Regions from separate parts of the Pseudovibrio sp. W64 genome, predicted to be linked through region 2. Evidence: riboswitches for the same ligand, from Rfam matches in the RefSeq annotation. Region 2 holds a riboswitch; each other region holds the start of a gene.
The links. Region 2 has a riboswitch for cobalamin ahead of PsW64_RS20660 (TonB-dependent receptor plug domain-containing protein). Riboswitches for the same ligand answer to the same signal wherever they lie in the genome.
Positions count from the first base shown of each region.

Region 1: linked by a shared signal. The riboswitch ahead of cobU (bifunctional adenosylcobinamide kinase/adenosylcobinamide-phosphate guanylyltransferase) and the one ahead of PsW64_RS20660 (TonB-dependent receptor plug domain-containing protein) in region 2 are both predicted to bind cobalamin.
Region 3: linked by a shared signal. The riboswitch ahead of PsW64_RS02300 (energy-coupling factor ABC transporter permease) and the one ahead of PsW64_RS20660 (TonB-dependent receptor plug domain-containing protein) in region 2 are both predicted to bind cobalamin.
Region 4: linked by a shared signal. The riboswitch ahead of PsW64_RS03080 (ABC transporter ATP-binding protein) and the one ahead of PsW64_RS20660 (TonB-dependent receptor plug domain-containing protein) in region 2 are both predicted to bind cobalamin.

Region 1 is NZ_LMCI01000043.1:184,209-192,148, forward strand. It holds gene cobN (cobaltochelatase subunit CobN) at 1-3,259, opposite strand, end outside; gene cobW (cobalamin biosynthesis protein CobW) at 3,259-4,362, opposite strand; gene cobU (bifunctional adenosylcobinamide kinase/adenosylcobinamide-phosphate guanylyltransferase) at 4,359-4,919, opposite strand; cobalamin riboswitch at 5,056-5,264, opposite strand; tRNA gene PsW64_RS24930 (tRNA-Asn) at 5,525-5,599, shown strand; tRNA gene PsW64_RS24935 (tRNA-Asn) at 5,639-5,713, shown strand; tRNA gene PsW64_RS24940 (tRNA-Asn) at 5,753-5,827, shown strand; gene PsW64_RS24945 (hypothetical protein) at 6,541-7,230, shown strand; gene PsW64_RS24950 (cysteine synthase A) at 7,476-7,940, shown strand, end outside.
Region 2 is NZ_LMCI01000038.1:888,313-896,252, reverse strand. It holds gene PsW64_RS20680 (TetR family transcriptional regulator C-terminal domain-containing protein) at 1-368, shown strand, start outside; gene PsW64_RS20675 (ABC transporter ATP-binding protein) at 381-1,142, opposite strand; gene PsW64_RS20670 (FecCD family ABC transporter permease) at 1,142-2,140, opposite strand; gene PsW64_RS20665 (ABC transporter substrate-binding protein) at 2,137-3,009, opposite strand; gene PsW64_RS20660 (TonB-dependent receptor plug domain-containing protein) at 3,108-4,961, opposite strand; cobalamin riboswitch at 5,138-5,350, opposite strand; gene PsW64_RS20655 (DMT family transporter) at 5,526-6,419, opposite strand; gene PsW64_RS20650 (formate--tetrahydrofolate ligase) at 6,751-7,940, shown strand, end outside.
Region 3 is NZ_LMCI01000003.1:27,352-35,291, forward strand. It holds gene ettA (energy-dependent translational throttle protein EttA) at 1-985, opposite strand, end outside; gene PsW64_RS02300 (energy-coupling factor ABC transporter permease) at 1,208-1,873, opposite strand; cobalamin riboswitch at 1,910-2,120, opposite strand; gene PsW64_RS02305 (hypothetical protein) at 2,477-3,292, opposite strand; gene PsW64_RS02310 (EAL domain-containing protein) at 3,719-6,928, shown strand; gene PsW64_RS02315 (AAA family ATPase) at 6,973-7,940, opposite strand, start outside.
Region 4 is NZ_LMCI01000005.1:59,581-67,520, forward strand. It holds gene PsW64_RS03045 (ActR/PrrA/RegA family redox response regulator transcription factor) at 1-166, shown strand, start outside; gene PsW64_RS03050 (septation protein A) at 254-892, opposite strand; gene PsW64_RS03055 (hypothetical protein) at 1,344-1,679, shown strand; gene PsW64_RS03060 (DUF1499 domain-containing protein) at 1,986-2,453, shown strand; gene PsW64_RS03065 (class I SAM-dependent DNA methyltransferase) at 2,630-3,337, opposite strand; gene PsW64_RS03070 (FecCD family ABC transporter permease) at 3,595-4,650, opposite strand; gene PsW64_RS03075 (ABC transporter substrate-binding protein) at 4,653-5,591, opposite strand; gene PsW64_RS03080 (ABC transporter ATP-binding protein) at 5,604-6,386, opposite strand; cobalamin riboswitch at 6,731-6,940, opposite strand; gene PsW64_RS03090 (RNA ligase family protein) at 7,748-7,940, opposite strand, start outside.

The DNA.
Region 1 (7,940 bases), on a different contig from region 2:
CTCTGTTGTCCTGATTGTGAACCACTGCATCAGCATGGGTGAGCCGGGTGACCAGATCGTCTCTGGCTTGCTCGCCTTCTTGCGAACGGCCATAGGCATAGCCTCCCCATTCAAGGAAACTCTCCGCAAAATCCGCACGTTTATCCCATAGCTTCTCATCAATCAGTGCCTGCAGGCCAGCGCCGTAAGCGCCTGGTTTACTTCCGAAAATCCGGGTGGAAGATCGCTTGCGCGCTTGTCCTTCTTCAACGCCCTTGGCCAGTAATTCCCCAAGCTCAGTTTGGTATCGCGCCGCCAGAGGATTGGCATCATCAGGCTCATCAAGATCGCAAATCGCAGCAACCGCAGCGTCGAACAAATGTATGAGTTGTGGGAACGCATCGCGAAAAAAGCCGGAAATTCTGAGGGTTACGTCAACGCGGGGGCGTTGGAGCTCGGAAAGCGGAACAATTTCAAAACCTGTCACGCGGCCAGAGGTGTCTTCCCAGACCGGACGAGCCCCAATCAGGGCCAGCGCCTGTGCGATATCATCCCCGCCGGTGCGCATATTTGCGGTTCCCCAGCAACTCATGGCGATGCTTTGCAGCCACTCGCCGTGCTCCTGAAAGTGTCGCATAATCAACGCGCTAGCGCTTCTCTCGCCAAGCTTCCAGGCAACCTTTGTAGGAACTGAGCGGACGTCAACAGAATAAAAGTTACGCCCGGTCGGCAGCACATCAGGGCGACCACGCGACGGCGCACCCGATGGTCCGGGGGGGACAAACCGTCCGGACAAGGAGGATAACACCCCCTCAACCTCAGCAGCGCCAGAGGCATCAACTGAGCGCGCAATCTCTTGGCTCAAAGCCTCCAACACGGCACAAGTCACTGTAAATCCAGCCGGAACCGTCAGCTCACCTGAGACATACGCCAATGCCAGCGCTTCCAATCGCTCAACCGTATCCCCGCAGCTGCGCCACGGCGCGTCAACAAGCTCCTGCAAAAGCACAGGCCGTTCACCAGCCCACGCCTGCTCAAAGGCACAATCCAGCGGATCAAACGGAGCCAGATTCAAATCCTCAGCAAGTGCGCGTAACAGACTGTTCTCATGAGGCTTTTCACCACGTGGCACACGCAGCAAAGCCACCAGCAGCTCGGCCCGCTGCTCTCCTGTTGGCGACTGCCCTAGAATGTGCAACCCATCGCGGATTTGTAACTCTTTCAGGTCACACAAGTAGGCATCGAGCCGCGCCAAACGCGTGTCCTCATCCATCTGCGATGTAAGACCGATGTCTTTGTCCATACCTTCACGCGCAGCAACGCCAAGTATCTCTTTTCCAAGCGCTTTCAGGCGGCGATGGTCCACCCCTGCGGCGATGTAATACTCATCCAGTAACGCCTCCAGCTCCAGCGCAGAGCCGTGGCTCTCAGCACGGGCCAGCGGAGGGGTAAGATGATCGATGATCACCGAGGATAACCGCCGTTTTGCCTGCGATCCCTCTCCAGGGTCGTTAACGATGAAAGGATAGATATTCGGTACCGGTCCAATCACAGCTTCAGGATAACAAGCCTCTGATAAGGCTAATGCTTTTCCGGGGAGCCATTCCAGATTTCCGTGTTTGCCAAGGTGAATAAGTGCGTCCGCCTCAAAGCTGTCGCGCAGCCACATGTACCAGGCAAGGTAATGATGCGGCGGAACAAGCGCCGGATCGTGATAAGTCTCTTTAGGATCAATGTTATAGCCGCGTGCGGGCTGAATGCCGACAGTGATATTGCCGTAAGTCTTAAGCGCCAGCTGGAAAGAGCCGTCCACAATATGCGGATCGTCCTCCGGCGCCCCCCAGCGCTCCTCAATCCCCTCTCGCACTGCCAAAGGCAGTTGAGAAAACAACTGCTTATAGCGAGCAAGCGCAAACACTTCCCCGCCTTTGCGTTGGTTTGCGTTCCTATGGGAATTGGTGGGGCCAGCCAACAGGTCGTCTATCAACGCCTCAGAAGATTTCGGCGCATTCTCTACAACTCCATAACCTTCTGTTTTCAAAGCAGAAAGCAGATGCGCGCAAGAGGCAGGTGTATCCAGCCCAACCCCATTTGCTATACGCCCATCCTTGTTGGGATAGTTTGCGAGCACTATGCCAATTTTGCGTTGATTTGCGTTTTTGTGTCTCAAACCCGCCCAATTGGCCGCCAACGCTGCCACAAACTTAATCCGGTCCGGTTTTGGCACAAAACGAACAAGCGAACATTGGGTCCTGACATCACGCCCACCTTCTTCCTTAAACGAGATCGCCCGAGTCAAAAGACGACCATCAATTTCAGGAAGCACCACATGCATGGCAAGGTCGCGCGGGGATAGGCCCTGATCACTCTCCGCCCAGCCTTCTTGCGAGGAAGACGACAGAACGATCTGCAGAACACATGCACCTGGGTTGTCCAGCACCGTGCCGGAATGAACAGCACCCGCACTCGACAAAGCAAAGGCTGTGGCATTCAAAACCACATCTGGCGGACACTGCTCAAACACGCTGGAAACAACACCAGCGCATTCCGCAGTTTTCAGGCTCGCCACATAAAGCACCAACGGGTTTATCCCCTGTGCCTCAAGCGCATGGCATAATGCCTGCACTGGCTCGATTGCACCGCTCTGGTACAGCGCCCGATAAAACACAATGGCCGCGACCGGACGGCTTGAGTCTTTCCAGCTCGCCCGCACATCATCTAAGGAAGGAAGCGAATGCCCTTGCAGCACCAGCCCGGCCCGCGGCAACGCCATTGGCTCCGATGGTGTCTCAACAGGCAACTCAGTAATCTGCGCGGCATAAAGCAAAGCGTTAGAAAGGTTCTCCGCCCCGCCCTCAATCAGATAGCGCCACAACATCTGCGCAACTGACAAAGGCACGGTGGAGCGCATCGCCAGCTCTTCGTCCCACTTGTCATCACCGGGCAGCAGAACCAGCTTCACCCCGTCAGCGCGGGCAGCTGCTTCCAGCCGCTCAACGCCGTAACGCCAGTATTCAACACCGCCCAAAAGGCGCACCACAACAAGCTTGGAAGCCTGAATGGTCTGCTCAACATAAAGATCAACAGAGTACGGATGCGACAGCGCCAGAAAACTGGCAAGACGAAGAGAATAGCCCTCATGCTGGGCATGCGCCACCGCAAGCCCGGCAAGCTCTGTGTCTGCTGCACTTAAAAACACAACATCCGCAGGCGCCTGCTCAAGGTCGACGGCCTCTTCACCATCATCCAATCGGCGTGATTGCCCGACAAGTACGTGCATCAGGCCTGAACCAACTCAAATTCACTCAGCGCAGCCTGCACACTGTGCTTGTCCAGCCCCGCAAGGCCGATCACAACAAGTTTGGAGTGGCTTTCACTGCCAGCCGCAAACCACATTTCCACACGCGGCCCAACCGCCTGCACCAGCACCGGCGCGGTCTTGCCCTCAACCACCACACTGCCCTTAATGCGCAACACACCAGAAACCTTCATGGCCGCTTCCACCTGTGCCTTCACCTCATCAATTGAAGCAAATCGGCGGGTTGGTAGTACAAAACTCTCAAAATCATCATGAGAATGATCGTGATGATGATGGTGGTCGTGGTCGTGGTCGTGGTCGTGGTCGTGAGCATGCTGCGCTTCATGGTGAGAAAGACGCAAGTCCATATCATCTTCGGCCCCGGCATCACGCCCAAGCAGGACATCCAGCGCCAGCTCGCCATGAGAGGCAGAAACAATCTCAACCCCATCACGCACCCGGCCACGGATCGTCTGCTTCACCGCCGCCAGCTCTGCTTCAGTCAAAAGGTCCGCTTTGGAAAGCACAACAAGGTCAGCACAGGTCAGCTGATCAGCAAACAACTCTTCCACCGGGCTTTCATGGTCCAGCGCATCATCCGCCGCCCGCTGCGCAGCAACAGCCTCTTCATCGCAGGCCACTTTGCCAGCAGCAACAGCCGGTGCGTCCACCACGGTCACCACACTGTCAACGGTCACGCGCGGCTTGACAGAAGGCCAGTTGAACGCCCGCACCAACGGCTGTGGCAGGGCAAGGCCAGAGGTTTCAATCACAATCACATCCGGCACCTGCTCGCGCTCCAGCAACATTTCCATGGTCGGCAGAAAATCATCAGCTACCGTGCAGCAAATGCAGCCATTGGCCAGCTCCACCACTTCATCAGCAGAACAGTCCGGATCGGCACAGCCATTCACCAGTGAGCCATCAAAGCCCATCTCGCCGAATTCATTGACGATCAGCGCAATGCGTTTGTTCTGTGCCTTCATCAGCAGGTTACGCACCAGCGTTGTTTTTCCGGCACCCAGAAAACCAGTGATAATGACAGCAGGGATTTTTTTAGAAGGTGCAGCAAAAGAAACAGTCATAGGGAAATCTCCGGAAAAACAGCAGGCTTCAGCTGCAAAGGCTGCCCAGCAGCCACAAACATCACAAAATGGCAGAGGTCGGCGATACGCTGGTTCAGGCGGCCAGCTTCATCTCGAAAGGCGCGGGCCATGGCGTTTTCAGGCACAATGCCCATGCCCACTTCATTGCCAACAAACACAACAGGGCACGGCAAAGAGCTAAGAACCGCCTCAAGTCGCTCAAGCTCCACGGTCCAGTCCCGCGACCCGTGCATAAGGTTGGAAAGCCAAAGCGTCAGACAATCAACGAGGATCGCACGATCGCTGCTGGCATGCGTTTCCAGCACGCGCACAAGCTCCAGCGGCTCCTCAACAGTGTCCCAAAGGTCGCCCCGCTGCATCTTATGATGCGCGATACGCTCCTCCATTTCACCGTCAAAGGCCTGGCCTGTCGCGATATAAGTCGGGCGTCGCCCGCTGCTTATAACCAGCTTTTCCGCATATGCGCTTTTCCCGGAACGAGCTCCACCCGTAACCAGGCAATGGCGAACACCAAGGTCGCCTCTCTGTTCAGCCATCTGGGTTAGCTGGTCAGCAAGCGCAAAGAAGCCGGGGCTTCAGTCAAAGAATATGAAAGTACAGCAACTGTCTCGCACGGAGACAGGAAAATATGCGTCATGAGCACCTCTCGCCGTCCACCCGACAGCAGTCCTATGTCAAATCATATCTCCAGCCGGTCTCCTGGCTTGCGGCTCAACCGACCATAGCCCCTTCCCAGCCCTTAAAAGGCCAGTGGGATTTTCGCTAAGGTCTCACCGCTCACAGTTGCGGGGGCAGCTGCGGCTTGTCTCCATAATAAATGGAACCGCATTCCCGTTTAATCTCGTCATTCCAAAGCCTGAGCCGGAACAAAAAGAAACTGGAGTTCTGGCCTTAAGTGTGGGGCGCAATCAGCTCTCCTGTCAATTGTCTTTGTGAGGATTCCAACATCACCGGAAAATCAAACCCGCAAAATCCGCGGTTTTTGGAGATTTCTGGCTAACCCCCTTGGATATCTCAATAAAAAAATAGAGAAACTGTCCACAAATCGAAAAATACGCAAAAAACGACTTGGCAAACACAACATGCCTCTGTAAAAGCCTCCTCACGCAAACGGCGAGGCAAACTCGCAAGGGTGTCATGATCCCCGGTAGCTCAGTGGTAGAGCAAGCGGCTGTTAACCGCTTGGTCGCTGGTTCGAATCCGGCCCGGGGAGCCATCCTTTTTCGTTTGCAGCCATACGGCAAGATCATCGTGATCCCCGGTAGCTCAGTGGTAGAGCAAGCGGCTGTTAACCGCTTGGTCGCTGGTTCGAATCCGGCCCGGGGAGCCACTTCTTTTATCGATCAAAGCCAATGGCAACATAGTATGATCCCCGGTAGCTCAGTGGTAGAGCAAGCGGCTGTTAACCGCTTGGTCGCTGGTTCGAATCCGGCCCGGGGAGCCATACTTTTCTCTTTACCCTCCCCTTCTTCTTAAAACAGCTCTTCTCTTCACAAAACACGTGCGTGCGCGTCTATCCAGAAAACAAGAAAAATGATGGGTAGAAAACCATGTTCACGCGAAGCGAAGGCGCAGCACTATCAAGTGCCGCTGGCCGAAGACATAAAGTCCATTTGGGTAGAACTCTCTTCCGCACAAAAGCGGAGGCGTTCCATTTTGCGTTAAAACTCACCCTGATCCTGCACATGGCCACCCACTGATCCAGCACTGGCTCCTTCAATTTTCAGGGAGTTCATAAGTCTGGAGAGCTGTGCATATCAGCAACGAGCCCAAATGCCGCCCGACAGCCCTTGGCACCCACAAAAAATTGGCCGAAATGAAGCGCTGTTCTTTCAAAAGCTTAGTTCATGCGGAAAAATACTAGATTTTTTTGCCATATGTACAAACTGCGATCTACATCACAGTTCTATCCAAATCCTATAGCAAATCAACACAATGAAAATTTTACATAATAGCATTTAAATAACCTGAAAGTATAAATACGCGAAACATAATTTATATACAATTATTATGGCATAGATACTCTAAGTAAATGCGTATACCTCTAATATATCTAGTGCATATTATCATAATCACTACTAAGTGATAACTAGTGAAGTGCACATAATAAGGCGCCCCCTCTGGGAAAGTTGCTGCGTAAAAGTCAGGGAGCCATAAATGAGTAGTCTGTTGCCATCCTGCGGTCTGCCGCAAACCTTCAAGTTACATCTCACAAGATCAGTGTTTCTTGCCGCCTGCATCGCTGCGCCACTCGCTTTGGCTGCGCCTTCGCACGCAGAAACGCCACCTGCCTCCTCGCCTGCCACAACATCCGGCCCTCAGCTCATCGAAAAATCCGATAATGGCAACACCTACGCCATGCCAGAGGACTATCTGGCCGTCACCGTTGCTCCGCCCTCCAAAACACCCTACGCCGATCCATTAGAGAGCGACCTGTCCATCTGGGTTGGTGAGGTGGAAATTGAGGGCCGCAAGACCCTGTGGGTCGAGCTGATCGATACCCACGGTGAGGTCATCTACAATTCCGAGGTCCAGCAAAACGAGACGCATCTGCTGCCAGATGGCAGAGCCATTGCCGTCACCGTGATGCAGCCTGCCACTCACAACAAAGCACTACAGTCTGCCAGCCTGAAGAAAGACCAGTCCCGCGTGCCAACCGATGAGCGCTTTGTCATCACCCGCAAGGAAGCTTTTGCTCCGGCATTGGATACGCAGGTGAACCTGCTGGAAGTGCAGCCCGTCCCAAAGGAAGTCCATAACTCCTTCATGCTGCGCGCAGGTGAGAACGGTGAGATCCTCTGGAAAGCCACCAAGGATGCCATCACCTGGCTGGAAAGCAGATCCTGACAGAGACGGGACGGCGCGCAAATCGATACTCTCTCAAATCGCATTTAGCGCACTCATTCGAAAGCCACGCACCCCGTGAGCAATTTTGTTCTCATGCGCGATTGCCAAGAGAATAATATCCTAGTCTGACGCACCCTTTGGCAGCCCATTTCTTGTTCTCGTGAGGTCAGCGCAGTAGCGTGGTCTCAAAAGGGGTAAACACCCGCATTCTGATTTTTGGTCATACGAATTATTTGAGAGAAACTATGGATACGCGCGCCTCTGCCATCGAAGCCATCGGCAACACTCCACTTATTCGCCTCAAAGGCCCCTCCGAGCGAACCGGCTGTGAAATTCTCGGCAAAGCCGAGTTCATGAACCCGGGCCAGTCCGTCAAGGACCGCGCCGCGCTCTTCATCATCAATGACGCAGTCAAACGCGGCACGCTCAAACCGGGCGGCATCATCGTGGAAGGTACAGCTGGCAACACCGGCATCGGCCTCGCACTGGTCGGCAACGCTCTGGGCTATCGCTCTGTGATCGTCATTCCCGAGACCCAGTCTCAGGAAAAGAAAGACATGCTGCGTATCGCAGGCGCTGAGCTTATCGAAGTTCCGGCTGTCCCCTATAAGAACCCGAACAACTACATCAAGGTCTCCCAGCGCGTTGCTGAAGAGTTGAACAGAACCCACCCGCAAGGCGCCATCTGGGCCAACCAGTTTGATAACACC
Region 2 (7,940 bases):
CCATTGAAGAGATTTGCGCGTATGTACGCCGCAAACTGGAGATGGCGCGGGATTACCCTCGGGAAAGCCGCTTGTTCGCCAACGAGATCTTGCAGGGTGCTCCGCGCATCAAATCTCTGATTGCCGGCCCCTTGAAGTCATTGGTGGATGAGAAGACAGTCGTTGTTCAAGGCTGGATGAATGAAGGCAAGATCGCAGAGACCGATCCGTACCACCTGCTGTTTTCAATCTGGTCCACGACACAGCATTACGCTGACTTTGACAGTCAGGTGGAGACGTTGCTTCCGGCAAATAAGTCCAAGGACCGCTTTAAAGAGGCTGCGGCATACCTTGATCGCATGTTCCGTAAGAGCCTTGCACCCGAATAATCGAAGGTCTTTTTACAAACGTGTTGTGGGGGTGATCACAGGCCCCTGCTCTGTTTGCAGAATATGGGCTTTGACACGATAAACATCCTGCACGCGTTCTTCGGTCAACACCTCTTTTGGCGTGCCATACGCGACGAGCTTTCCTTCTTTTAACATCGCGAGCCGCGTGCAAAGGCGCGCTGCGTATGTCCAGTCATGCAGGCTGACAAGCATGGACGTGCCTTGTTGTTGCAGCTTTTGAAAAATCTCTTGCAGCTCCAGCTGGTGTTCCGGATCAAGCCCTGCCGTTGGCTCATCCGCAATGATCAATGGTGTTTTTTGCATCAAGGCCCTGCCAAGCAGAGCACGTGCTTTCTCTCCACCAGACACCTGTAGGATTGAAGCTTTTCTGATTGCTTTCAGCCCCAAACTTGCAATCGTCTCTTCCAGTTCCGCCTTGTGTTTGGGCGTCCTTACAGAGCCTCCGATTGCTTCACACCCCAAAGCCAGAATGCGTTCTACAGACAAGTCCCATGCCACGTCACGCTCCTGCGCCATGTAAGCAACATGCTTGGACAGCTGCTTGGCCGAGATGCTTTTGAGAAGCTGGTTGTCGTAACTGATCTCCCCATAAGACGGGATTAGCCCGACCATGGCTTTCATCAGCGTGGATTTGCCTGAGCCATTGGGGCCGATCAACCCGACGATCTCACCTTTACCAATCTCCAGATTGATTGAGGACAGGATGTTCTTGGGACCGTAGTTGACAGAAAGGTCTTTGAGTTGAAGCAGCATCAGATCAAAGCCCTGCGTTGTTTAATGATCAGCCAAAGGAAAAACGGCGCGCCGACAATTGCCGTCAGCACTCCGAGCTTGAGGTTGGATTGTGGGCCGAACAGTTTCACTGTGATGTCTGCAAGCGTGAGCAAGCAAGCCCCTGCAATGGCACTTGGCAGCAGAAGGCGTTGCGGCTCTCCGCCCACTATTTTACGTAGCAGATGAGGGACAATCAGACCGATGAAACCGATTGTTCCAGTCACAGCTGTCACAGCACCAACACTGGCCGCTGTTCCCGCAATTGCACAAAACCGCAGATGAGGTAGAGACACGCCCATGGTATGAGCGGTTTCCTCACCCAGAGACAACGCATTGAGGCCTTTGCCTGTGATGAGCAAGAGGCCCCAGCCGATCACGATGAACGGCGCAATGATGTAAAGATGCTGCATGGATCGGTCGTTCAGCGAGCCGAGCATCCAAAAGACGATCTCCATGGCTGCGAACGGGTTTGGCGACAGATTGAGCGCCAATGAGGTGAGTGCGGTCGCGATGCTTGAGATCGCTACGCCTGCAAGGATCAGAGTCAATGTCTGACCTCTACCACCTGCCAGCATGGGTAGCAAAACTGCTGCAATCGCTGCACCGAGCAATGCAAACGCTGGCAGTGCGAAAGGCATAGTGATTGTCAGCCCAGTGTAAATAGCAATGACTGCGCCCAGACTTGCGGAGGAGCTGACGCCGATCAAACCAGGTTCCGCCAAGGGATTGCGCAGGAGGCCCTGCAATACTGCACCGGACAGGCCTAGCGTTGCGCCCGTGATTAAGCCCAGAAGGGCGCGCGGCACGCGGATCTCCCAAAAGACGATAGAAACGGGCGTTTTTTCTGCGGCGAATGCTGCTTTAATCAGCTGCATGAATGTCAAATCAGCAGCGCCGATCATGAGCGAGGTCACAAACAGAATAGCTGCGATCAGGCACAGAACCGTGATCAACGGAGCATCCGGATGCTTGGTCATTCGGCTTGCGCTCCTAGTTTGGTGGCTTGTTTGGCTAGTTTACCAATAGCTTGCGTCACAAACGGCAGGCCACAAATGGTGTACTTGTCTTCGACCATGACACGACCACTGTTGCCGAGCGTGCGCTTCAATGCCGGGTGAGCAAGGAGTTCAAAGGCCAGTGCTGGTTTATCTGAAAACTGGGTTCCCTCAACAAGCAGCTGCGGGGCTTCAAGTATCAGCAGTTCCAAGGGCAGTTTACTCGTGCCCTTCAGGCCCAGATTATTGGCAATGTTCTGCAGGCCTGCGGTGGTGATCAACTCATTGACGAGACTACCATCTCCCGCCGTGTATCCATTGGCGTAGTAGACCCCAGCCCGCGCTCGTTCAGCTGGCTGAGCATCGACAAACTGCTGAATTTCAGAGGTGAACTGCCGTGCAAGCGTCTCAGCTTGTTGCTCACGTCCCAATACCTTACCGAGACGTCGTAGCTCTTTGGCGATGTCTGAGATGGTGCGAACGGGCGGCACCTGAACCACAGTTATCCCGAGACCACGCAGCATCTGGACTGTGGTTTGGTTTGTGTATGTCCCCGCGATCACCAGATCAGGGTTCATCAGGTAGATTTCTTCTGCACCACCGAAATTGACCGGATAGGCCTTTGCCTCTTCACTCATGACGGAGAGCGTTGGGTCAGACGCTAGTTTGGAGACTGATACAAGTTGCTCTTTGCCTGCAAGCAGCATGGAAAACTGGTCGGTGCACAGGTTCATAGAGACAACTCGCTTGGGTGCCTCTGCCTCGTTCTGGTCCGCTCGTGCAACAACAGGACTGAATGCCAGAGCCATCAGAAACGCCATTTGCATGATCTTTTTGATCTTATTTCGCATTTCGACCTTTTGAGAGGCGTACAGACATGGAAAGGCAGCCCGAGCAGAGCCATCCCCTGCAAGATTGCCGCTCAGCTTTCACCGAGCGGCATACTTAATCAGAAACTGGCAGTAAGACCAGCGTAAACGGAAAGACCCGGTGTCTGATAGTCTTTGATCCGCTCATAATCCTGATCCAGCAAGTTTTCACCGCGGACATGGAACGTCAGATTATCGGTGTACTGGTAGGCAGCTTTTGCGTTGACTAGAACGAAGTCGTCGAGCTTAATTGGCTCTTTACTATCGTTCAGATCATTGAGACCATAAACATAATTAGCGTTTACACTGAGCGCGAGAGGCTCCCATGGTTTGTAAGTAAAACCAAGGTTTATGTCGTGCAGAGGCACACGGCGTAAACGTTTTTTGTCCGGCCCTACCGCCCAAGTGTATGTGTAAGCGCCATTAAAGCTTAGATTATCCAGAGCAGCCCAGTTTGCAGAAAGTTCGGCCCCTTGGCTGCGTGACAGACCGTCGATTTGCTCATACTTGTAAGTCACAGGATCATTAATGATCAAATCCTCTGTGAGGATATGAAAGTAACTAGCAGATAGTTTGAGTTTGTCATTGAACAGGTTTTGATCCACCCCGATATCATAACTCACACTGGTTTCTGGCTCAAAATTTGGATTGCCGGAATAGCTATCATAGAGTTCGTAGGATGAAGGAGCACGGAAGCCGTTTCCAAGACTGGAACGGAGTCGAGTACCGTCAAGAACCTGATAAGAAATCGTTCCTCGCCCGGTCAGGTAGTACCCATAGGCGTTGTGATGATCCAATCTGATAGCACCACTAACATTCAGTGGATCCGTTGGATTCCATTGGGCTTGTAGAAAGCCACCAATGACTTCGATGTCCTTGGTCTGACCTTTCACCTTTTCGCGGCTCCAATCTCCTCCAAAGTTGAGTCGGAAACTGTCGCTAACATCAAGATCATTCAACAGCTCGAACTTAACGCGGTTACCTTTTGCCGTATAGCCGCTGCTATATTCTCTTGTAAGATCAGAGAACTGGATAGACGCGTCAGTCGTCATACGTTCATCAAGCCAGATGTAATTCGCGCCAATTTTTCCAAAGTATTGCTCGGCTTTAACCTTGTTGTTTGCAGCTGGTGAGGTGCTCCCATCATACTCGGTTGTGCCGTGCAGGCCACGCGCAGCAAAATAGAGGTTTAGCTCTTCGGTAACATCAACAGAGCCTTTTGCAGAAAATGTCTTATTCTCATATCCATCTTCATCTGATGGGCGGCCCTTGGGGGAAACAGCACTAAATCCGTCAGTATGGAAACGCTGCGTATTAATAGCGATATCTGCCCGATCAGAGGCAGCTTTCAACCCATAAGAAGCGTTTACGGTGCCGTAGCTACCGCCTTCAATTGTTGCAGTATGGTTTACGGTACCAGCTTCAGCACGTTTCGTGATGATGTTAATTACACCAGCAACGGCTTGCCCCCCGTAGAGAGCGCTTTGAGATCCTTTGAGGATTTCAATACGCTCCACATCATTGAGCAACATATGCTCCAAACGTGCTTCAACCTGTGGCGAGCTGGGATCGGAAATATCAATTCCATCTACCAGAACTTTGGTGTAATAATTGCTCATTCCGCGCATACGCAGCGAGCTTTGCTTACCCGCACCACCATTTTGCGAAAATGAAATTCCCGGGAGTTTTGTCAGGTATTCAGAGACAAATGTAGCGCCGTCGTTTTTCAGGTCTTCTTCGGTCACAACATGTGTTGTGGAGCCGACTTTGCCGGCTTCGGTTTCCGTTCTGTTGGCGATGACGATGATTTCGTCGAGCTCGGTCTCGTTTGCGGATGAGATAAGTGTTGAGCTGAAGAGAGTTAAGAGAGTTAAGAGAGTTAAGAGAGCTACACCAGATTTGAGGTTAGCTGCGATCCAAGATGTGTTACGCACGAGTTTGGTCCATCATTCACAGCATCCATGACGGATGCCATGCTGTTGATTGCATTGTGCGTCTTTGAAGAAACTTGGTTCTAACCTTTTGAAATAAAGTCAGATTCATTACCGCTCAGACGCACTGTGAATGTCACCTGAACGGAATACCGCCCCTTAGCACGCCCCGTGCCGTGGGTGAGTGACTGCATCTGGCAGGTCTCCTGGCTTGCGCGTCCTTACTGTTGCTCCGCCTTCCCAACACTGCTTTAAACAGCTGCGTCAGTGGCATGTGTGAGCAACAACTCTACGCTTACAGTTGCGGGGGCAGCCACGGCTTTTCCAATCGGACCGTGTTCCCTTTTCATTTTTATCTAATCGACAAAAATACCAAATGCCCGGCTATTGATCAGATTTCAGGGGCTTTCGTCAACTGGCTGAATAGCGAACTTGATAAAATTCGACCAATTGCCTGCAAAACTCACAGAAATTGCTGATGCGGCCACACTACCAGATCTTGCGGTGCGGCCACTTGAGGTCGCACCTGCTTGTGGTACTTAGGCAGCATGGTTGCATATCGTCTGTTTAACTCATGAAAATCAAAGCACAGCCGAGAATGACGAGGAGTGCACCAATCCATGCCCCAATGGCAGGAAACTCTTTGGTTTGCCACCACAGGACAGGCAGCATCATCGCTGGGGTGGTTGCAGACAGGGTAGAAACGATGCCCACCTCTCCGCCACTCAGCGCATAGAGGATCAACGTCATGCCGATACCCATGCCAAGCATGCCGGACAAGGAGGCCAGTGCGACAATCTCTTTGTTGATTGGGTTCGCCAATCTGAAAGGACGGCCCGGCAGGTAAAAGAGCACCAGCAAACCAAAGGCTGCAATGGTGCAGCGCATAAGCGAGATGGCGACGGGATCTGCTCCACTTTCCATAACGGGACGAATGATGATTGACCCGACTGATTGGGAAAGTGCGGCCAACGTGCCAAAGAGGACACCAATGGCAACAGGACCTCTAATCGCCTCCCATTTATGAAGCTGGTCTTTGCGCTTTCCAAACGCAATGGCGAGGATAACGCCGACCAGAACGAATGAGATACCAACAAGTGCCTGAAATGACAGTTCCTCTGACAGAAACAGCCAACCAAGAAGCGCTGACATGGGTGCGTTCATGGAAAACAGGATGGCTGTGCGGCGCGGCCCCATACGGTTGAGCGTGAGGAACAACAAAGTGTCCCCCATGAAGATGCCTACAAAGCCCGAGAGAAAGATATGAGAGGCGTGGCTTGAATCAACCGTGTTCCATGTGCCTGTTGCAATGACATAGATACCCAGAAACACCACAACAAACCACATACGCACACAGTTGAAGCCAATGGCTCCAAGGTGAGCTGCAGGTTTTGCTGAAATGAGACCACCAATAGCCCAGGTGGCAGCGGCACCGAGCGCGGCAACTTCAAATAAAAACATGGGGTGACCTAACCGACGAAACTACGGCACGGCGCAGTTTGTTTATAAAAGCCAACCAGCTCTACTGCTCTTGGATTTGCCGCGCAAGCGCAGTCTGGTGAATTTTAGAACAGACCAACAGCTATTCAGGCAATAATATTTCACATCTCAGCAAAACACAGATGAGCACCGTTAACTAAGTTAGTTTCAAGTGCCCTACCTCAATCTTGAACTTTGCAGGTGCATTCGGTAGAGATTCTACGTAGAGATTACATTGCTGTTCCTGCCTGATTTGCGTTTTTGACGCTCTCTCCGGCTCATTTGATTACACGTTCTAATCTGGAGATTTTCCATGAAAGATATTGAAATTGCCCGCGCAGCAGACATGAAACCCATTGCGCGCATCGCTCAAAATCTGAAGATCCCGGAGGACGCTCTTGAACCTTATGGCCGGTTTAAAGCCAAGGTTAATCTGGATGAGATGCCAGAGCTGAGCAGCAATCCGTATGGCAAACTCATACTTGTGACAGCTGTTTCCCCAACCCCAGCGGGAGAAGGCAAGACTACGACAACTGTGGGCCTGGGCGACGCGCTCAATCGCATCGGGCTGAAAACAACCATCTGCTTGCGTGAACCCTCGTTAGGCCCATGCTTTGGCATGAAGGGTGGAGCTGCGGGTGGCGGTTACGCGCAGGTGGTGCCTATGGAGGATATCAATCTCCATTTTACAGGTGATCTGCATGCAATCACTGCTGCGCATAACCTGCTTTCTGCGATGATCGACAACCAAATCTATTGGGGCAATGCAGAGAATATTGACCAGCGCCGGATTGTCTGGCGCCGGGTGGTCGATATCAATGACCGCTCATTGCGCTCCATTACCACTGGGCTTGGCGGCGTCAGCAACGGGTTCCCGAGCGAGTCTGGCTATGACATCACCGTGGCTTCTGAAGTGATGGCCGTGCTTTGCCTTGCTGAAAGCCTGCAGGATCTTCAGGAGCGTTTAGGCCGCCTGTTGATTGGGTATCGCAAAGATAAGACACCGATTTACTGCCGGGATCTGAAAGCCGATGGCGCGATGACTGCGCTGCTTAAAGACGCCTTCCGACCTAATCTGGTTCAGACACTTGAGAACAACCCTGCCTTTATCCATGGCGGTCCGTTTGCCAATATCGCCCATGGCTGCAACTCAGTGATTGCGACAAAGACCGCGCTGCGTCTTTCTGATTATGTGGTGACGGAAGCTGGTTTTGGTGCTGATCTTGGCGCTGAAAAGTTCTTCAACATCAAATGCCGTCAAGCTGGTTTGACACCAAATGCCGTTGTTGTTGTGGCAACGGTTCGCGCACTCAAAATGCATGGCGGAGTTGCCAAGAATGATCTGACAGTAGAGAACATCCCCGCACTTGAAAAAGGCATGAGCAATCTGGAACGACACGTCAAAAACTGTAAGCGCTATGGCGTTCCTGTAATTGTGGCGATCAATCGGTACGGCCCTGATACAGACCAGGAAATTGACGTGATCATGTCGCGTATGGAGAA
Region 3 (7,940 bases), on a different contig from region 2:
CGCCAAAGCCTTTGGAAACACCTTGAACGTCGATAACATTGTTACCCAGACGCTCACCAACAGGGATCAGGATCTGCTCAATAGAAGGCATACGCTCTTCTTGGGCAGTCAACAGAGCATCATAAGCATTGATACGCGCTTTTGACTTGGTCTGACGGCCCTTCGGCGTCATGCCCATCCATTCCTGTTCACGCTTGATAGCGCGGGAACGAGCCATGTTCTCACGGCCTTCCTGCTCCATACGCTTGGTTTTCTGACCAAGGTAAGTGGAGTAGTTGCCTTCATAAGGAATGCCCTGACCGCGGTCGAGTTCCAGAATCCAGCCAGTCACGTTATCAAGGAAGTAGCGATCGTGGGTAATGATCAGAACGGAACCCTTGAACTCACGCAGATGGCGTTCCAGCCAGTGCACGGTCTCAGCGTCAAGGTGGTTGGTTGGTTCGTCAAGCAGCATCAGGTCAGGCTCGGACAAGAGCAGCTGACACAACGCGATACGGCGACGCTCACCACCAGAAAGGTTATTTACAGGAGAGTCGGATGGAGGGCAGCGAAGCGCTTCCATTGCCATCTCAACCTGGCTTTCCAGATTCCACAGATCCTGCGCGTCAATGATGTCCTGCAGCTGAGCGCCTTCATCGGCTGTCTCATCTGAGTAGTTCATCATCAGTTCGTTATAACGATCCAGAAGAGCCTGCTTGTGCGCAACACCTTCCATCACGTTTTCAAGGACGGTCTTGTCCTCATTCAGCTTTGGTTCCTGCGGCAGGTAGCCAACTTTGGCACCTTCTGCAGCCCATGCTTCACCGGTGTACTCTTTATCAAGACCAGCCATGATCTTCAAAAGAGTAGACTTACCTGCACCATTTGGACCAAGGATACCGATTTTCGCATCCGGGTAGAAAGACAGGTGAATATTGTCGAGTACTTTTTTTGCACCGTAGGCCTTGGAGACCCCGTGCATGTGATAGATGAACTGGCGCGCCATGGACTGCCTGCATCTCCTGATCTGTGTAAACAATGAAATCTCTGGAGAGCACTCATAGTGGAAGCAGCGCCAAGGGGCAATCCATAACACTTCAGCGATGATCAAATCCGTCGCTTTTTCTCCTCAAACGGAGAATTTCACGACAACACCTGGTCACTTCCACGCAAGAAAAGGGCAGCAGGTTTACTCTGCCGCCCCAATAACAAACAAGCTCGTAAAAATTTACGCCAGCTTCAGCTGCGGAACCACTGTCAGGTTCCGAACAATCGCATTGTCTTCAACGGCCTTGAGCCCCTTCACAGCAATGAAGGTGACCAATGGCTCACACGCAACAATTGCCAGATAAGACAGAGCAAACTGCGCCCATGCCGTAAACGCCGTAGCAACGTCCCCAATCATCAACCAGAAGCCAACCATGCCGGTCACACCAGCATAATACATCGCATCCAATTTCAGAATCTGCGCAAAGCTCACACGCTTGGTCAGTTCCTTGGAAAACAGCTCACGGCCACTCAGGTAATGGACGGCAATCAGCGGCAACATCAAAGACAGGCTGTTGACGCCAAGGTGGTACATGTCCTGCGGATCAAAAGCGAGCGCCTGAAACAGCAAGCCAATGGCAAACCCAAGCAGAACAGGGGTAAACCCGAGCGTCAGATACATCGCCATTGCACCAACGAAATGAAGTTCTGATGCTCCAACAGACATATGGAAGCTCTGCATGAAAATGGAGAAGAAAACCGCAGCCAATAGCGTTTTCAGTGGTGTGAATGGCTCTTTCAGGAATTCGGAGATCTGCTCTTTGCAGCCCCAGACAATAACGCCAACGGCACCTGCATTGGCAGCAATAACCTTTGCGGCGGAAACGTAACCCGGTTCAATATGCATTTAATATGCTCCTCTTCGCACCCTCCGTGCGGTCATGAGTTTATGTCGTATCGGGCAGGTTTCCTGGCTTATGGCTTTTGCGTCCTCCGCCTTCCCAGAGATCATCTCCAGTGGCTTTTATGAAGAACGCACCACGTAACAGTTGCGGGGGCAGCTGCGGTTCGGGCCCATCTTTGGTCATCCCTACCGCATTCCCTTTTCATCCAAGAAGCTTGGCTTCTACAGAACCCAACAGCGGGAATATCCTAAATTTAAAGAGAAGACACAACTAGAAATAAGAGGCAGTTGGGATAAGCAACAATCAGAGGGATGCAACGGCCTTCGTAACCCGCTAGAGCTGCAGGCAAAAAAAGAGGCGTGTACCCGTTGGTACACGCCTTTAAGAAAGTTGACACTCCCCCATCCGAGTGCCAGCCGAAGCTGTATTTAGAAATATCAGAGTGCCCCATCTCTTCATTGATCTTCATCAAAATAAATAAAATTACCTCAGAAACATCGGATATTATTCAACATTACAAAAGCACTCAGATTTTCAATCGATTAAAACTAGAATAGATCAAATATATCTCGGGCAACTTGCAACGAAAGTCTCAGTATTTTCTATTAGTTCTTGCTATAAGTTCTCTCCGAAGGTGCCTGCCACGAATATTTCCTTAGCCAATGCTCCTCAGGAGAAACCACAAAGCTCCAGGAGTTCTGCTGCTCTCCAGAATCATCAGGAGTTGAATCCGGTGTCTGAGTGGAAGCATTTTGGCTGGCAGAAATTTGGATTTTAAGCACCCCCTCACCTTTTCCAGCAAGCTTCAGCAAGCCAAGATCACTGTGAGATCGTCCAAGAAAAATCTGGGGTGCTGTTCCTATCCTCTCCCAGATAATTCGGGCAAGATCTGTTGAAGACACCGGCGCTGCGTGGGGAGCAACCTCGATAACCCGAAATCTCGGAAGTCCGTAATTCAACTCCGCCATTGTGCGGTCTACTTCATGGTCTCCAAAGCTTAAAACCCAAATCTGAAAGTGATGCTCTTTTAAAAAGCCCACCAGCTCTTTCAGAGGCTGAAAAGCGAACTCTCTATACGTTGCGCCAACAGCCTTCGGCCCGTGTAATGACAGATGAGCACGTACACTCTCAGAATAAACAGCAAAGCTTCCAAAACTGTCGCCAGCTTCAGGTGGCGTCACTTCATTGTCTGCGCCAGCCAGCGCGTCACTCCATAAAGCCCCATCGCCAACCAAAACAGCAACACGGTCATCGAGTTTCACATATTCAGGGCTCCCAGCCCGAGCCATACGCTCAATGCTTTCTACGATACCATGGCGTGCTGTGGTTGAGCTCCAACTCGGCAAGATGTTATCTCGCTCACCGCCAGTTGGCTGCAAAACCGAAACCGCTGAGTATAAAAACAAGCTGGACCACTGCATCGTTCAAGACCACCTGAAAGTTGTTTCAGCAAGATGGTGAACTACAATGCACATCAATTGCCCATAAAAAATGAACTAAATGCTGTCGTGAAAAGAGAAGAGAATCATAATTGACAGCCCGCCCCTCTTTCCTCTCAACTTGAAGATAAATACGAGTATTCACGTATATAAAGAATTTCACTCAACGAAACATTTACTTACAATTTTCATAAATTTGCTTTGTAAGTGTCAGATAAACGTCATATGCACCCCACTTTTCGATACTTTTTAGAATTAAACCCAGTTCATCCCTAGAATTCTTAATAAATGCGCAATAATTTCAAACAATTATGCCGAGGAATTTCCTGGGGTACCCAAATGCATTTTCGAGCCCTCTTACTTCCTGTATTGCTCCTTTTCGTTTTAATTGGTTTATCGATACACTTCATGTCAGCGTCATCGTATGCGTCGATTTTCGATCCTGCGACAGGTGGCCTTCACAATCAGCTCAATCAAGCTGAACTGCTCACTCAGCAGCAGAACCTATGGACCATATTGTCTGTTGGATTGTTCGCGCTTGGTGTTCTTGGAATACTAATTGTCTATTCCAGCCTGTTTATTCAGGAGCGTATGCGGGCGACGCGTTTTTTCAACCGTGCCCTTCTCCTCATCGTCATCAGTTCAGCAGCATGCCTGCTCATCGACACAACGCTGAACTTGCCTGATGTAACGGCACAATTGATCCTCTGGCAGTCTCAAGTGGAATTCAGACCACAGGGGGACATCCACGCCGCTGCAATCCACGCAGCAATGGCAGCGATGATCGCAGTTCTGGCTTATCTGCCTCTATCCCATCAGCTGACACTGCGTGCGACGATCATTCTCGCACTCTCAATCGGCGGGGTCATCTACCCTGCCTACCTGAAAGGTGTCCAAGGGTTACTGCTTCATCCGATTAGCCAAAACACCGTGCTGTCAGTTGGTTTCGAGCAGATTGGCGGCGGTACCGTAGTCACATTGCTCGCAACATTCGTCGCCTTTTCCGGCATGTTAGTGACCGGACTAAGAAACTCACCAGCGTTACCTGAGTACATTCTGCGCAACACACAAAACTACAATGTGCTGCAGATCAAAGCAGGCGCGGCGCTGATGGCCGTTGGCGGCATTGGCTTTTCTGTTGGTAACACAAGCATTTACTCAGGAGAGTTGGGCAGCGCGATCTTCAACGTTCTTGTCGCAACCGGTGTCTCGGTACTATTGGGAGTCGCCCTCGGCTTCTTCGCACCGCGCAAGGTCATGTACCCAACCATTTTGCTGAGCATGATCGGCGGCTTGTCCTCCGTTCTCGGAAACGCCCAGCATCTGACGGTTGCAGGCGTCGCTCTTATTGCTCTGACGGCCTCAGCTGCTTCTATAGCAGTCGCGCGCATAATCTATGCAAGGTCAAAGACCCACAAGGTCATCATTTACTACACCAGCCTTGGCATTGGCTCTCTGATTGGCCTTTTCGGCTTCATAACCGCACTACCAGCAGACCATGCGCTGGCCGGGTTCAGTCTGGATAACCTTATACTTCAGGCAGTTGGAGCTTTACTGACCATCCTTTGGGCCTTCCTGTCAGGTCTATTCCTGTTTACGGCCTTCAAATTTGCAAAGCAGTTCCGCCAAGCCGACGAAATTGATCTGAATGAAACGCCGATTGTCAGCACCATCAGCCAGATGGAGAACTTGATCGGCAAGTTGGTTTGGCATGACGCCAAGCTGGATGAGCGTTTGCCGGTGCGGGACAGCGACCCGCAAGAACGTCTCGCTTCGCTCTTCAACACGTTCCTCGACAAGCTTCAGAGCGACGAAAAACGGCGGAAAATCAGCGAAACATCAAACAGTAAGCAGCAGGAAGAACTCAGCAAACTCGCCACATTTGCAGAAGGTGCGTTCGAAGGCCTGGCTATCTCGACAGACGGTATTATCGTGGAGTGTAACCACGTGCTCTACGAGCTACTGGACTATCAGGCAGGTGAGATGCGCGGGACCAGCTTGCTGTCTCACGTCGCGCCAGATTTTCGCGAAAAAGCGCGCGAGAGCATTCTGGCCAATGAACCGACTCCGAACGAAGTCATGCTTTTGAGCAAGTCTGGCGAGCGTATTCCAATTGAAGTTCGTGGTCGCTTGATGGAAGTGGCAGACGAGAACCTTCGTGTCTCAGCTGTACGTGATATGCGTAAGCAGAAAGAAGACGAAGCGCGCATTCTCCACCTCGCTCAGCATGACATGTTGACCGGCCTGCCGAACCGCACTTACTTCCGCGAACGCTTCCAAAAAGCAATCGAAAACCAGGCAAACGCAGAGCAAACAATCTCTGCAGTCATGCTGCTGGATCTGGATCGCTTCAAAGATATCAACGACTTATATGGCCACCCAATCGGTGACAAGCTCATTCAGACAGTGGCCCGCCGCCTCAATGCATGCGTCACCCATCACGACACAGTTGCCCGTCTCGGCGGGGATGAGTTTGCAATCATTCAGGTCAATCTGAAGACAACGGCTGAAGTCGGTCTGCTGACCAACAAAATACTCGAGGTCCTGTCAAAGCCGATTCATGTTGGCAACAACATCACGGTCAGAACGAGCGCCAGCATTGGTATCGCGTTGATTCCGGACCATGGGACGGACCCGGATGAGCTGATGTCCAAGGCGGATATCGCGCTTTATGAGGCTAAAGAAGCTGGCCGAAACACCTTCGCGTTCTTCGAAGACAAGATGGAAGAGGCCATCCTGCTGAGAAGAACAATGGAAGGCGACCTGCGTAACGCATTGGAAAATGAGGAACTTCAGCTCCACTTCCAACCGCAGGCACGCTCTGACACCCGTTCCATTGTCGGCTTCGAGGCTCTTCTGCGTTGGAACCATCCGGAGAAGGGCCAGATTGGACCGAACAACTTCATCCCGGTTGCGGAGGAGAGTGGTCTGATCATTCCGATTGGCCGTTGGGTTCTGAATGAAGCCTGTGCGCAAGCTTCTCAATGGCCGGAGCGGTATCGTGTGGGGGTGAACCTCAGTCCGGTGCAGTTCTGTGATGAGTACCTCATACAGGAAGTTGAAGGTGCATTGGCGCGAAGTGGGCTGTCTCCAGAGCGCTTGGAACTGGAAATCACTGAGAGTGTGTTGATCCACGACGACCGCCGTGCGCTCAATACCTTGAGGCAACTCAAAGAGTTAGGCATCACCATCGCTCTTGATGACTTCGGTACCGGCTACTCCTCCCTCAGCTATCTGCGTCGCTTCCCGTTTGATCGTCTGAAGATCGACCGCAGCTTTGTCAGCGGTGTAACTCAGACGCCGGAACTGGCAGCAATCATCCGTGCAGTCATCGATCTTGGGCAGGCCCTGGGAATGGAAGTTATCGCTGAAGGTGTTGAAACTGAACCAGAATTAGAGCTGCTGCGCAATGAATCCTGCGATGAAGTGCAAGGCTTTTTGATTGGCCGTCCGCAAGTGATGGATGGTGAGATGGCAAAACATGTCAGCAATGCCAATCTGGAAATTCAGGCATTAGACCAATACATCGCAGCACTGCAGGAAACTTCTCTAAAGCTAAAAGAGATGGAAAATCAGGCAGCTAAGCAAGATCATGAGATGATTGACGCAGGCGACTAAACCCGCACTCTAGCGCTGAAACAACAAGCACCCAGCAGGACTTATCACCATCCTGCTGGTGCATTCACCGCCACACGGCTGCGTCCGGCACCCTGCCTAACCACCTGAACCTGAACCGGAATTCTGTCCTTCAGCGCTTCCACGTGGCTAATGACGCCAACTTTTCTCCCCTGCCCCTGCAGCATTTCCAGCGCATCAATGGCAAGGTCGAGGCTTTCAGCATCCAGAGAACCGAAACCTTCGTCGATAAAGAGCGTATCAACGAACGATTGGCGGCCTTCCAAACCAGAGAGAGCAAGTGCGAGGCTGAGCGAAATAAGGAAGCGTTCTCCGCCACTTAGCGAGCGTGTGGAGCGTGGTGTGTCGCCCATATCGCGGTCGATGACGAACAGGCCGAGGCCAAAGTCAGCCCGTTTCAGCTGGTACCGTGGTTTAAGCTGATGCAGCTGTTTGTTGGCCAGCTCCACCAGCAAATCGAGAGTAACACCCTGCGCCACCTTCTGGAACTTGGAACCATCCGCAGAGCCAATCGCTTCCGAAATCGCCCCCCACGTCTTGGCAATCTCTTTCGCTTCCAACAGCAAACCCATGATTTGCTGGGCTTTTTCCCGTGCGTCCGCATCAACCCGCAGCTTTTCAGAAAGAACGCCCTTGCTCACCTGCAACTCAGCAAGCGTTTGCTTTGAGGCCTCCAACAACGAGGATAACTCCTCCTGCGGTTTGTCCGGTAATGGCAGAGCCTCAACAGCAGCAAGCTCCTTCTCCCAGGTGGAAACAGCCGTTTGCGTTGCTAAGTAAGCGTCATCCAGCATCTTCAGCTCTGAGGCCAGTGCGCCCAACTCCTGAGAGCTCCGCTCCTGCAATCCGTCATAGGCTTCTTTCGTCAGCCCCAAGCTTGCCAGTTCTGCATTTAACCTGTCAGCACAGTCGGTTAGCGCAGAGGCCGCTTTTGCCTCCGCAGCTTTTGCCGCTGCCAATCCAGCCTCAATGCGCCCGAATTCTTCTCTTGCGT
Region 4 (7,940 bases), on a different contig from region 2:
TAAAGCCCCACCACCAGACAATCCAATGTCTGCTGACCGGGTTCGTTGGGAGCATATCCAGCGCGTTTATGAGCTGTGTGACCGCAACGTTTCAGAGACAGCCCGACGCCTGAACATGCACCGCAGAACACTCCAGCGCATCCTGGCAAAGCGCGCACCGCGCTAATCCGGCAGCATTCATTGCTACAAAAACACAAAAGCGCGGCTCAAACCGCGCTTTAATTTTGTCTGTACTTGGGAAAGTGAGAGAGCTTTAGCTCTTCTCTTCGCTCTCTAAGCTGTGCTTTTGGATCAGCGGAAGCTGCATCATGGTGAAGACCATGGTGATTGGCATGAAACCAAAGACCTTAAAGTCCACCCAGAAGTCCGTTGAGAAGTTGCGCCAGACAAACTCATTGATCAGCGCCAGCACAAAGAAGAACAGACCCCAGCGCATAGTCAGCTTGCGCCAGCCTTCCGCATCCAGCTTGAAGGCGCTGTCAAACACATATCCCAGCAGAGATTTACCGAAGAACAGCCCACCCAGCAGGATGGAACCAAACAGGGTGTTCACGATGGTTGGCTTGAGTTTGATGAACAGATCGTCCTGCAAATACAGCGTCAGTGCGCCAAACACGAGCACCACAACACCAGACACCACCGGCATCACCGGTAGATGACGGGTGAGGATGTAAGATACGGTGAGGGAGATGGTGATTGCCACCATAAAGGCAGCTGTTGCAATAAAGATCGGCTGACCAAGAGCACCCAATGCAGGAAACATCTCGGCAAGCTGTGCGCCTCTGGAGTTGGCGATGAAGAAAACGCCCAATGGACCGAGCTCAAGGGCCAGTTTCAAAAGTGGCGAAACGTCTTGGCGCTCAGTTGTCTGCGTAGAGCGTTCTGAATTCATCTGCAAAGGCTTCCTTTTGTTGCTTTTCTCCCGACCTGAGAGATTTAAGCAGCAATTTTGCTATTAAAAGGGCAATTAAGAGCGAAATTGCAAAATCGTCAAGTTTTATGGCACCGATATAGCCGTTTTGAGGGGCTATAGCCTTAATTATGCGTTCATCTTGCAAAACGCGAGGTGTTACAGCCAACTAGGAAGTAGCAGTTTGTTTGCTAGTTAGTGCTGAAATTTAGATTGCATTAGATATTCTAAGCAATTTATGAGTGTTTTGTAACCACATTTGATGTGTCTATTTGATTTTACTCATGAATTACAAATGGCAAAAAGCAAAATTTATCAATTAGTTCGCGATGAGTTTTCGTCGAAAGAGTGTTTTGAATCTCATATTTATTAAAATGCTGCACATGTTGATGTGTAGTGACGATATATCCAAATTCATCTGGAACTAAATATTATGAAAACCACTCTCAAATGCCTCGCAGCTGCACTTCTGCTTAGTGCTTCTACGCAGTCTGCCTTTGCTGGCCCAATTAAAGATGCAATGATCAAGCACGCCACCATCGCGAGCTTCATTGGAGCAGAAAAAAGCTGCGGACTCATTATTCCTGATGCAAGGGGCAAAGCACTGCTCGACGAAATCAAGAGTGAAGATGAGGGGTTTGTTATGAGTGTAGTCATGATGTCTATGGTGCATGAGCAAGTTGTTCAGAAAATCGAAGATCCTGCCGCTCGTGAAAAATATTGCTCTGAGCTCATCGCCGAAGCGCGCGAGCAGGGCGTGATTGACTAAGTCAACATTTAAGCGCTTGCTCACCAGATCATATGTTTGAGGCTGGGAGCACTTGCAAGTCAGTCGTGATTGAGCATTCTAAGGCGGCGCTTGGATTAATCCTCAGCTCCGCCTTTGCTGTTTCTGATGACATGTTCAGAGTTGCAGAGCAGCCTATCTGATTTCAAATGCAAACCTGGAAGAGATGCGAACAGATTGTGTCGCACTCTAAACACTAGAATTTCATTTCGCCCGCAACCTCTGAATGAGTTATGCTTTGTGCAAGTGGGAAATCCGGGAACGATGATATTCAAAGGTCTTTCTAAAATGGCTGTTATTGCAATTCTTCTGGTCGCGCTTGTGGTTGGCGTCACTGTAAAACTTATTTGGCAAAACTCTAGAGTGCCGGATTATGTTGGCGTGCATGATGGTCAGTTTGCAGCCCTGCCCAACTCCCCCAATGCCGTCTCTTCTCAAACAGAAGATACAGCCCGCCGTGTAGAGCCTCTGTCCATGCTCTCCTCCTTTGAGATCACACAGGCAGCTCTCACCAACACCTTACAGGAGATGGGCAAGAACAAGATCAGCAAGGTAGAAGGATCATACCTCCACGCCGTCTTCACGAGCTCAAGCATGGGTTACAACGACGATGTAGAGCTCTGGATCGATGAAGAAGCAGGCGTCGTGCACTACCGCTCTCAATCCCGCGTTGGCTACAGCGATATGGGCGCCAACAAGGCTCGCTACGAGCGTTTCAGAAGCATTTATTCCACATTCACTGACACTGAGAATTGACTCAGAGGCAACTAACACACCTGTGAGTTTCGCAGAGTCAATATCTCCTTGAAATGACTCATGAATCTACCCGACTGCATACAGCGCACTGACTCTGCGGGAGATAAACCGCAGAAACATTGAGACTCACAAAACTGTAAGTAGCCAGTGAGTCTGAAGCGAGTCAGGAGGGCGGCCTACTTGCTGCAGTGGCTCTGGCATTTGAAAAAGATGAAGCTCGGATTCTTCTGCAGCTTCTCATAGTGGATTGGAGATTTTTCCTTCATCTCGGCAGCTGGCATCCCTTCGCGCAGGTCCACAACACACATTCCGGCAGCTGAGAGCCACCCAAACAGCATGGAGAGTGGGCGGCGATAAAAACTCACCTTCACCGGCATACCAATGGTGTTCCATTCCTCCGTCACATGTTCCTGACGCAGATAACTACCGCTTGGAGAGCACTGTGCATCCACCAGCGGATGATGGGTTGAGAACACGAAGTAACCACCCGGCTTCAACACGTTCCCGATGTCTCTGAAAAGCTTGTTCAGGTCTTCGACGTAATGGATCATCAACGGACAGATCACGATATCAAACGTGCCTTCCAGTTTCTCCGGCAACCCATTAGACAGGTCAGAGGTGTAGCACTTTACGTTGTCGTCCAGCTTCTCTTTCACCAGCTTCAGCATCTGCTCGGATTCATCAATGCAGGTTACATCAGCTCCGTGATCATAGAGAAACTGCGCATACACGCCGGGGCCGCACCCAAGGTCCAGCACCTTCAGCCCTTGCAGCGGCGGCAGCATGCCAAGCAGGGTGGGGCGCTCTAAAAGAGCGTTGTAGATGTTCTCCTGAATGGCCTCATCATACTGCTCGGCAAAATCGCTATACAACCGAGATGTCATTCACGTACTCCGCATCAAACACATGTTCCCGAACAAGACCTCTGATCAACGCCTAGGAATATGCGACAAAACCATAATTAAAAGCAGCCGAAACCAACTGGAATAAAGGTAAATACCTTTCAAAATCCGTGTTTCTGCCATGCTGCCAGATGGGCCTTGTATGAGTCTAACGCGAAAAAACTGTGTCGTGATGACGGCAAGCTCAAGCTCATATCGCAGCGACAACGAGGTGTCAGAACCCCTGAAAAACGGCAGAGCTACCGCTTTTCCCGTAAGAGCCAGATAAAGAAAATCCCGCCAATAAGCCCGGTAATGATGCCAATCGGCATGTCTTCCGGCTTCATCAGCGTCCGTGCAGCAGCATCTGCAAGCAATAGGAAGATCGCCCCAAACAGCGCTGAAACAGGGATCAGGCGTCGATAATCGCCGCCAACAAACAGCCGCACAATATGAGGCACCATAAGCCCCACAAACCCGATCATGCCGGAAAACGCGACCATAACACCCGTAATCAGCGCACCAATCACAAAGGTTTCCAGCCGGAAGGCACCAACGGATATGCCAAGTGTTGTCGCCGTCTCATCGCCAATTGTCATCGCGTTGAAATGCCCTGCGCGAAACCACAGCCAGAGCCCGCACAAAGCAAGCACCACCAACGGGTAGGCGAGATGTGCCCACTGCGCCAGCCCCAATCCGCCCAGCATCCAGTAAACCACAGTATGCGTCGCCCGTGGGTCTGCCAAAAAGATGAGGATATTGGCGCCTGCCATCAGCACAAAGCTCACAGCTACACCCGTCAGCACCAGACGGTCGGCACTGGTAGCGCTTGTAAACTTCGCCACCCCAATCACCAGCAGCGTTGCCCCAAGAGCACCCAGAAACGCCAGCAAAGGTACGGTGAGCATCCCCAAAAACAGCCCCGTATGCAGCAGAGCCAACACCGCCCCAAACGCGCCACCAGCTGAAATGCCGATCAAATGCGGGTCAGCTAGCGGGTTGCGGGTGACGGATTGAAGGCAAGCTCCCACGATGGAAAGCCCGGCCCCCACCATGATCGCCAGCAGCGCACGGGGCAGGCGGATCTCCCAGAGAATGCTCTCCCGCCCCAGCGACCAGCTCGGCTCAACCGTGCCCGGCACCAGTTTGTTGGCAAGAACACCCCATACAGTCTCCATGGAAATGGAAACCGCCCCAACGGAGACCGCAAGGCAGACAGAAAGAACCAGCGCAGCCAATCCCACGCAGCAAATCTGCAGCAAATGATGAGAAGAGCCCTCTTTGGGGGCTACAACAACGCCGGTTCCTTCGCTCATTGTTAGTTACCCCAGAATGCGGTTGCGAGTTTCTTGATCGCCTTGATGTTCCGTGGTCCCGGAGTTGCTTCAGCATATTCCAGCGTCACGAACCGGTCATTCTTCACCGCATCCATATCCGCAAAGGCGGGGTTGTTGAGCATGAACTCACGCTTCTGCGCAGCAGTCACTTCGCCGTAGTTGATAATCACGATCACTTCCGGGTTGGTCTCAACCACAGCCTCCCAGTTCACGCGCACCCAGCTCTTATCCAATGTATCCGTCACGTTGGTGCCGCCAGCAGCCTCAATCAGCGCGGTTGGCATCCCATAACGACCAGCAGTGAACGGAGAATCTTCACCTCCGTCATAAACAAACACACGCAGAGGTGTGTCAGCAGCCTTCAAGCCAGCTTTGAACTGCGCAAGGTCTTCGCGATAAGCCTGCACCAACGCTTCCGCCCGCTCTTCAACATCAAAGATGCGGCCAAGGTTCAAAAGATCATTGTACATGTCATCCATGGAAACCTTTGGCTTCTCGCCAATATGGATGCAGCTCTCGGTCAGCTCGTACACCTTGATACCGAACGGCTCCAGCGTCTCCGGTGTGAGCTCGCCACCAACCCTCATACCATAATTCCAACCTGCAAAAAAGAAATCCGCGTCAGCACCAATTAGGATTTCTTTGTTCGGATACTTTGGGGCAAGCTCCGGCAGCACAGCCACTTGATCCGTGAGCTCTTCATCCAGCGTCTTCCACCCAGAAATACCGGTGTAGCCCACCATGTTGTCCTGCAACTCCAGTGCCAGCATCATTTCTGTGAGGTTGGAGTCATGCGATACCGCCCGCTGCGGCACGCCATCAAATTCGACAGTGCGGTTACAGCTCTTGACGGAAACCTCTGCCAGCGCAGCGGAAGAGGAAAGCAGCGCCGCAGCCAGCGCCAAACCAAGTTTTTTCATGAAAAAGTACCCTTAAGAATGCAGATCAAATGTCAGAAGAGAGTGTTGTCGGTCCACCAGCTGTTCGCGCGTTGTGCGCACCTGAAAAGCCTTGGAAACCAAAGCGGGAGAGAGGATCTGCTCCGGCACCCCAAATCCAAGCATTTGCCCGTGGTCCAGCAACAGGATCTGGTCACACACCTCAGCTGCCATGTTCAGGTCATGCAGGCTGGTGATGATCGTCAGATCCAGCTCTTCAATGAGCTTCAGAATTTCTAGCTGATGGCGAATGTCGAGATGGTTGGTCGGCTCATCCAAAATGAGCAGCTCTGGCTCCTGCGCCAACGCCCGCGCCACCATAACCCGCTGCCGCTCTCCGCCAGAAAGCGTGCCAAACAACCGTCCGGCCAAGGCATCCAGCTGCAAAGCGCGGATCGCACGGTCCACCACCTGCCGGTCTCGTTCTCCGGAAGCTGCTAACCCACTGCGATACGGCGTGCGTCCCAGCTCCACAATCTCACGCACCCTCAGCGCAAAATCCGTCGGCTGCTCTTGCAATACCGCTGCCACCCGCTGTGCCGTGATCTTGGCGGAGAGGGACCAGATGTCATCACCGCCAACGCAAATCTGCCCGCTCATCGGCTTGTTGAACCGATAGAGCAGCCGCAACAACGTAGACTTGCCAGCCCCGTTCGCGCCAACCACGCCAAGCACTTGCCCCGCAGCCAACTCAAAACTCAACGGCTGCAACACCAACGAACTCTTCCGATCAGGCGCCCACGAAACATCGCACACAGAAACAAAAACCGCGCTCATGCCAAAGCACCCGTGCGCAGCTCAGCCCCAATCGGGCAGCCAACGGTGCCCAAATGATGAGAAACAAGATCAAGCATCGTACCAACCCACCCGAGTGAAACGCTACACATCATCAATGTAACGTTATAACGTTACATTGATTGTCGAATCCTGAGGCAAAAGTCAAGCACACACGCGCGTCGACCATCAGCGGTTCGCAAAACGATCCGGGATAAAGTTTAAGTCTTGAGGAAACAGGTAACATAACGCCCTCCGCGCAACGGCAGGGGCAAACAGAAACCGGATATGTGAGAGGCTTGCGCCAATGCAACCATTATGGCCTCCTCCGGGACGCCCCGCCCGGGTTGAAGTGAAACATAATGGCAGGTCTCCTGACTCGCGGGTCTGTGCTCAGCCAGCCTTCCCGGATCTCTCCAGTGGCATGCTTGGCGTCGCTCGCCGCTTACAGTTGCGGGGGCAGTCACGGAATTAGCGCCTGTTGGCTACACTTCACCGTGTTCCCTTTTAATCCCGAGGCCTTTCGCACCTCAGAAACCATAGGCCCGCATACTGAATTTTGCAGACCTCAATTGCAAGCGCTTTCGAGAATAGACCTGAGGTGCTGTTGATAGCAATTGCCAGCAACTCACTTGAAACACTCAAATACTTTCGCAAAACCATCCCAAGTTTTCCATGAGTTTCACTTGTGACAACGCCTTGCTAGGCTCTTGGCAATGACCAAACAGAGATTGCTTGAATTCACCAACTTTGACCATCCGGATAGCAATAAGTGAAAAGAGATGAAAACAGTCATTAAAAAGACTTCGATAATCTTGAGTGTCTTCGCTGTCTGTTTTGCAGTTTCGGGATGTTTATTGATTGGACCTCTCCTGCCGACACCTGGACATACGGAGATTGTGAAAATCGATTCATCAATGACGAACCAGGAGCTTTCTCGCAAGTTGCTTGCTATCTTTAGAAATCACGGTATAGCCCCCTGCACAATGTCAAGCCCCGCATACCATAGCAAAGTCCGTCACTCAGTTGATGAAAGGCCGCCGAATGGCTGTATTTGGGGAGGCTTTCGTCATCCAAGTCAGCCACAAGTAAATGCTGATGATGCAACTATAATCATCGGAAGTTTCCCAGAGTACAATAATAATGGGATAGGCCAATCAGCGAGATTTCGAAGACTCAGTAACAACGAGTTGGAGGTTACGGTAAAAGGACAAGGTGCGTACTATAGGAAGCCCCCAAACAAAAAAATCGCTCAAAAATTTGCCCGGATTATCAAAGAAAACCTGCAATAACAGCACACCCCACCGTCTTCCCGGACAAGCGCAGCGCAGATCCGAGATCCAGAGCCAAATGCTCAGGTGCTCCTAGCTCCTTCGCAACCCGTTCTTGGTAATCTCACCATGCATCCAGTGGGTGTCACTCTGTACGTGATCTGCGCGCACATACTTGGCCATATGTGTTGCCATGTCAGCCTCTTGGAAAGCCTCAGTGGTTCGCACGACAAAGCCCTCCTGTTTGCTCAGGTTGAGCCCGTTCAGCACTCCATCAACGCTTGCT